Regions from separate parts of the Streptosporangium sp. NPDC000396 genome, predicted to be linked through region 2. Evidence: riboswitches for the same ligand, from Rfam matches in the RefSeq annotation. Region 2 holds a riboswitch; the other holds the start of a gene.
The links. A riboswitch is a leader RNA that binds a small molecule or an ion and turns the genes downstream of it on or off. The one in region 2 is predicted to bind glycine.

Region 1 (3,394 bases), on a different contig from region 2:
GGCCGCCGTGGCGCGTTACTACGACGCAGAGGCGCTGGCCGTGGCCCGCAGTGTCGGCGCTCTCGCGGCCTTCGGGCTGCATGCGCGCCACCTGCGGGCGGTCAAGGCGGCGGCCGAGCGCGAGGCCGGGCTCGTGGAGCAGGCCATCGCACCCCTGCTGCGCCGCCGGGGACCCGGCGCCATCGACCAGGCCGACGAGACGGCCAGGGAGATTTCCGGCCTCCTCCTGGATTTACACGCCTCCCTGCTACGTTCCGGCGTTCGTGGGATCCTGGGCCGTTGAGAACCTGACCAGGCACTCGTACCCCCACGAGTGTTACGTTGAACAAACCGGTCGTAATCCAGCGAAGACGGAGCAGCCCGTGTTGCAGATGGAGGTCGTGGGGGTTCGGGTTGAGATGCCCTCCAACCAGCCGATTGTTCTGCTGAAGGAGGTGCATGGGGAGCGCTATCTGCCGATCTGGATCGGCATGACCGAGGCGACGGCGATCGCCATGGCTCAGGCCGAGGAGCCACCACCCCGGCCCCTTACCCATGACTTGTTCCGCGATGTGCTCGACGCGCTCGGTGTCCGGCTGAGCACGGTGAACATCGTCGCGCTCCGTGACGGGATTTTCTTTGCCGATTTGGTGTTCTCCAACGGGGTAGAGGTGAGCGCCCGTCCCTCAGACTCGATCGCCTTGGCGTTGCGCACCGGCGCGCGTATTTTCGCCAGCGAGGATGTGGTCCGGGAAGCCGGGGTGATCATCTCCGACGACCAGGAGGACGAGGTGGAGAGGTTCAGGGAATTCCTTGACACGATCACGCCCGAAGACTTCGGTCGCGCGGGGTAGGAATTTCGGTGCATTTACGCTTCACGACGCGCCGGGTGGGGTCGTTGACTGAGCTTGGCCCCAGTCCTACGGTGCAAGTGAAACCCGCGGTCGTGCACAAACCCCCAGATCAGGCCGCGGGATGAGAGAAAGCCGGAGGTCCGCGTGGCGGTCAGCAGCGGCGAGGGTAGAAACGCCGATCAGGATGACCCGGAACGGCGCCAGTCGGCACGCCAGCGCGCGGGTGAAGAGGGTCTGCTGTTCGACGGGGAACCGGTGAAACTGCCCGCCGACATCGGATACCGAGGCCCCACCGCCTGTGCGGCGGCCGATATCACCTATCGGCAGCTGGATTACTGGGCGCGCACCGGACTGGTGGAGCCCACTGTGAGAGCCGCCCAGGGTTCGGGCTCCCAGCGACTGTACGGTTTCCGCGACATCCTGGTGCTCAAGGTCGTCAAGCGGCTGCTCGACACCGGTGTCTCCCTCCAGCAGATTCGCATCGCCGTGCAGCACCTGCGCGACCGCGGCGTCAACGACCTCGCGCAGATCACCCTGATGAGCGACGGGGTGAGCGTTTACGAGTGCACCTCGCCCGACGAGGTCATCGACCTCCTCCAAGGCGGTCAGGGAGTCTTCGGCATCGCGCTCGGCCGGGTCTGGCAGGAGGTGGAGGGTTCCCTCGCGGATCTTCCCGGTGAGCGGGCGGAGTCCGGCCAGGGCCCTTTAGGAGATCACCACACAGATGAGTTGGCGCGTCGTCGCAGGGCCCGCCGCACCGGGTAAGGTTGGTATCGCTGCTGACACCGCGCGGGAGAGACCCCGACATGATCGGGGCGCCGAAGGAGCAACCTCCCCGGAATCTCTCAGGCACCCTGTACCGCGCGGACGAGGCGACTCTGGAAAGCAGATGCGTCCGCCAGGCGTGTCTCACCGACGGTGAAAGCCTCCCGGGAGGGAAGGCGAATCTCTCAGGTTGAGATGACAGAGGGGGAGATTCGGCATACGCCCGCGCCCAGCGCCGGTCTCCACCGCCTCAGGAGGCTTTCCATGACCGACCTGTCACCGCTCAGCGAACTCACCTCCCCACCGTTCTCGACCCGTCATATCGGGCCCGCCGACGCCGACCAGACCCGCATGCTGGAGGCCGTCGGATTCGCCTCCACCGCCGACCTGATCGCGGTGGCCGTGCCGGAGGCGATCCGGGTCAAGGACCAGCTGAACCTGCCCCCGGCGGCCAGCGAGACCGAGGCCATCGCCGAGCTGCGTGCCCTGGCCGGGCGTAACAGCGTGCTCACCTCGATGATCGGCCTGGGCTACCACGACACCATCACCCCGGCCGTCATCCGCCGCAACCTCCTGGAGAACCCGGGCTGGTACACCGCCTACACGCCCTACCAGCCGGAGATCTCCCAGGGCCGCCTGGAGGCCCTGATCAACTTCCAGACGGTCATCTCCGACCTGACCGCGCTCGACGTCGCGGGCGCCTCCCTGCTGGACGAGGCCACCGCCGCCGCCGAGGCGATGACCCTGGCCCGCCGCGCCGGCCGTTCCAAGTCGAACGTCTTCGTGGTGGACGCCGACGCGCTGCCGCAGACCAAGGCCGTGCTGCGCACCAGGTCCGAGCCGCTCGGCATCGAGCTGGTCGAGAGCGACTTCACCGCCGAGCTCCCCGAGTGCTTCGGCGTTCTCGTGCAGTACCCGGGCGCCGGCGGCCTGGTCAGGGACTTCCGGGCCATCGCCGACGCCGCCCACGCGCGCGGCGCCCAGGTGATCGCCGCCGCCGACCTGCTCGCCCTCACCCTGCTCGCCGCGCCCGGTGAGCTCGGCGCAGACATCGCGATCGGCTCCTCGCAGCGCTTCGGCGTCCCGCTGGGCTTCGGCGGCCCGCACGCGGCCTACATGGCGGTCCGCGACGGCCTGCAGCGGCAGATGCCCGGCCGTCTGGTGGGAGTCTCCCAGGACGCCGACGGGCGCCCCGCCTACCGGCTCGCGCTGCAGACCCGCGAGCAGCACATCCGCCGCGAGAAGGCGACCAGCAACATCTGCACCGCGCAGGTGCTGCTCGCGGTGATCGCGGGCATGTACGCCGTCTACCACGGCCCCGAGGGCCTGCGCCGGATCGGCCGGCGCGTCCACCGGCACGCCGTCGTGCTCGCCGAGGGCCTGCGCCAGGGCGGTGTCGAGGTCGTGCACGACACCTTCTTCGACACCGTGCTGGCCCGCGTGCCCGGCCGCGCGGCCCAGATCGTCGCCACGGCCCTCGACAACGGGGTCAACCTGCGCCTGGTCGACGCCGACCACGTGGGCGTCACCTGCGACGAGAAGACCGAGCTCATCCACCTGGAGCAGGTCCTGGCCGCCTTCGAGGTCAGCGGCGCGGCCCTGGCCGACCTGGACGCCGCGACACACGACGCGCTGCCCGCCTCCCTGACGCGCGTCAGCGACTACCTGACCCACCCGGTGTTCCACAGCCACCGGTCGGAGACGGCCATGCTGCGCTACCTGCGGAGGCTCCAGGACAAGGACATCGCGCTCGACCGGTCGATGATCCCGCTGGGCTCGTGCACCATGAAGCTCAA
Region 2 (3,394 bases):
CGATCGGCGCCGGTGGCGTTCTCGTCGACGACGAAGCCGCCGCCCACCGAGTAGTAGACCTTCTCGCGGAGCGGTTCGCCCCCCTCGGCGAAGGCGGTGAAGCGCATGCCGTTGGGATGGTGCGGCAGTGAGATCTTGCGTTCGAAGACGAGGTCCTCGCCGACCACGAAGGGAATCTCGTGGGAGCCGTGCAGGAGGACCGTCCCGGAGGCGCGCATGGCGGCCAGCCGGTCGTCGATGGTGTCGACGTCCACGAGTTCGGGCTTCTCGCCCGACAGGCCGAGCAGAACGGCCTTGTCGCTGCCATGGCCTTTGCCGGTCAGCCCGAGTGAGCCGTACAGGATCACCTCGACCCTGGCGGTCTTCTCCAGAAGCCCGTCCTGTGCGAGACCTCGGGAGAACTTGTGCGCGGCGGCCATGGGTCCGCCGGTGTGCGAGCTGGACGGGCCAATTCCGATCTTGAAGAGATCGAAGACGCTGATGGCCATTGATCTGCTCCTGCCTTCACATCGCCGTGATCATGCGTGCCGGGCGGCACGCATGATCACGGCACAAGGGGGAAATCTTAGGAGTCGCCCGAAGTGAGCGCGGCGTACTCCTCGGGGGAGAGCAGGTCGTCGGCGTCGCCCTCAAGGCGGACGCGGAACAGCCAGCCGTCACCGTAGGGGTCGCTGTTGACCAGCGACGGGTCGTCCACGACTGCCTGGTTGACCTCGATGATCTCGCCGCCCACCGGGGAGAAGATGTCGCTCACCGACTTGGTCGACTCGACCTCGCCGACCGCGTCGCCGGTGGCGACCGCCGAGCCGACCTCAGGGACCTGCACGTAGACCACGTCACCCAGCGCGTCGGCGGCGTAGGCGGTGATGCCCACGGTGAGGGTCAGGCCGTCGTCGACGCCCGAGATCCACTCGTGTTCCTTGGTGTACTGCAGGTCCTCGGGAATGCTGCTCACTTTTTCCTCCTGTAGAAAGGCAGGTCCATGACGTCGACCGGCTCGTGGCTACCCCGGATGTCCACGGCCAGACCCGTGGACAGGCCATTGTCCACGTAAGCCATGGCAATGGGCTTGCCCAGTGTCTGGGAGGGCGCTCCGCTGGTGACCTCTCCGACGATGGTGCCGTCGCCGGAGACCACCGGATACCCGTGCCGGGGCACCCTGCGGCCGGTCGCGATCAGTCCTACCAGGCGACGGGCAGGCGGGACGTCCTTGATCGGTTCCAGGGCGGCCCGGCCGACGAAGTCGCCCGGCTTGTCAAACCTCACCACACGGCCCAGCCCCGCGTCGAACGGAGTGAGATCCGTGGACAGTTCGTTTCCGTAGAGCGGCATGCCCGCCTCCAGGCGGAGGGTGTCGCGTGCGGACAGCCCCACCGGGATCAGGCCGTACGGCTCGCCGGCCTTGGTGAGCGCCTCCCAGAGGGGTTCGGCGTCGTCGGCGGCGATGAACAGCTCGAAGCCGTCCTCGCCGGTGTATCCGGTGCGGGCGACCAGGGCCTGGCGGCCGGCCACGGTGGCGGGCAGGCCCGCGTAGTACTTGAGCCCGTCGAGGTCGGCGTCGGTGAGCTCGCCCAGGATCGCGCGGGCCTGCGGGCCCTGGACCGCGATCAGCGCGTACTGCTCGGAGCGGTCGTCCACCACGGCGTCGAAGGATCCGGCGCGCTCGGTGAGCTCGGCGGCCACCCGGGGGTAGTTGGAGGCGTTGGCGACGACCATGAACTCGTCGTCGGCCAGGCGGTAGACGATCAGGTCGTCCAGCACGCCGCCCTCGGGATTGACGATCATCGTGTAGCGGGCGCGGCCCGGCTCCAGGGCGGAGAGGTAGCCGACCAGCGCGTAGTCGAGAGCTTCGGCGGCCTGCGGGCCGGTCACGAAGATCTCGCCCATGTGGGACAGGTCGAACAGGCCCGCCGCCTGGCGGACCGCGTTGTGCTCGGTGGATTCGCTGCCATAGCGGAGCGGCATCAGCCAGCCAGCGAAGTCGGTCAATGTCGCGCCGAAGGCCTCGTGGACGCCGCGTAGCGGCGTAGGTCGGGACATGTTCGCACCTTAAACAAGGGTCAGATGAGAGCATCCTCCCCCTCTGTCATCGATGCCTGAGAGCTTCGCCCGGTTTTTGCCGGACTTTCACCTTCGGCGAGGCCGTGGGGCCTGCTTTCCAGAGGTCACCTACCCGTACGGTCCTTTACCTTGAGAGGTTCGCGGGGAGGGCTTGCTCCTTCAGGGGTCCTGGCCTGGATGTCAGGACGCTCTCCCGCACGGGGTTGGTCGGTGTCGCTGCCAGCCTAACCGCCCGCGCGGGCCGAGCGAAATCCCCTTGGCCTCGCATCCTGCTCAGGAACGGCTCTGCCGGACCAGCGCCTCGAACAGGGCGCCCTCGTCGTCGGCCTCGGGGTGCCACTGGACCGCGAGGGCGAACGGGTGGTTCTCCAGCTCCACGGCCTCGATCGTGCCGTCCTCGGCGTGGGCGGTCACGGTCAGGCCCGCGCCCAGCCGGTCGATGGCCTGGTGGTGGTAGTGGGCGACGTCCACGGTCTCGGAGTTGAAAACCTTGGCGGTCCGGCTGCCGGAGGCGAGCCGTACCGGCATCCGGCCGAAGTGGCCGGGGGCGGGGGCGTGGCCGCGGTGGCCGACCGTGTCGGGCAGGTGCTGCCGCAGGCTGCCCCCGAGGGAGACGTTCAGGACCTGCAGGCCCCGGCAGACCCCCAGGAACGGGATGCCCCGCTCCAGCGCCGCCCGGACCAGCTCGAACTCGGCGTCGTCGCGGAACTGGCGGATGTAGCCGGTCTGCTCGTGCGGGGCCTGGCCGTACCGCGCCGGATCGATGTCTCCGCCGCCGGCCAGGATCAGCCCATCCAGGCGCCCCACCAGCGTGGCGGGCTCACCCGCCGGAGGCAGGATCACCGGCTGCCCGCCCGCGCGGGCCACATGGTCGATGTAGTTGTACGGCAGGAGCGCGGTGGTCATCTCCCAGACGGTGAACTTGGCGGGTTCGACGTAGCAGGTGATGCCGATGACGGGACGGGACATGATCTCTTTCTTGCCGGATGCCGGGACGCGGAGTGCTCGGCCGCGTCCCGGCACGCTCATTGGTTACAGCGGGGTGACGTAGGCGCCCGAGATGCCGCCGTCCACCAGGAACTCCGACCCGGTGATGAAGCTCGAGTCGTCCGACGCCAGGAACGCCACCGCGGCGGCGATCTCCGAGGCCTCGGCGAACCGGCCGACCGGGATGTGCACCAGGCGGCGCTGCGCCCGCTCGGGGTCCTTGGCGAACAGCTCCTGCAGCAGCGGGGTGTTCACCGGTCCCGGGCACAGGGCGTTGACCCGGACGCCGTCGCGGGCGAACTGCACGCCGAGCTCGCGGGACATCGCCAGCACGCCGCCCTTGGAG

Region 1: another riboswitch for glycine. It lies ahead of gcvP (aminomethyl-transferring glycine dehydrogenase); the one in region 2 lies ahead of gcvT (glycine cleavage system aminomethyltransferase GcvT).

Annotation. Positions count from the first base shown of each region.
Region 1 is NZ_JBIAZA010000009.1:265,804-269,197, reverse strand. It holds gene ACFY2X_RS17200 (MerR family transcriptional regulator) at 1-283, shown strand, start outside; gene ACFY2X_RS17195 (bifunctional nuclease family protein) at 363-833, shown strand; gene ACFY2X_RS17190 (MerR family transcriptional regulator) at 978-1,598, shown strand; glycine riboswitch at 1,614-1,705, shown strand; gene gcvP (aminomethyl-transferring glycine dehydrogenase) at 1,863-3,394, shown strand, end outside.
Region 2 is NZ_JBIAZA010000018.1:102,544-105,937, forward strand. It holds gene ACFY2X_RS27685 (L-serine ammonia-lyase) at 1-488, opposite strand, end outside; gene gcvH (glycine cleavage system protein GcvH) at 566-955, opposite strand; gene gcvT (glycine cleavage system aminomethyltransferase GcvT) at 952-2,040, opposite strand; glycine riboswitch at 2,074-2,168, opposite strand; glycine riboswitch at 2,169-2,267, opposite strand; gene ACFY2X_RS27700 (gamma-glutamyl-gamma-aminobutyrate hydrolase family protein) at 2,335-3,030, opposite strand; gene ACFY2X_RS27705 (3-oxoacyl-ACP reductase) at 3,094-3,394, opposite strand, start outside.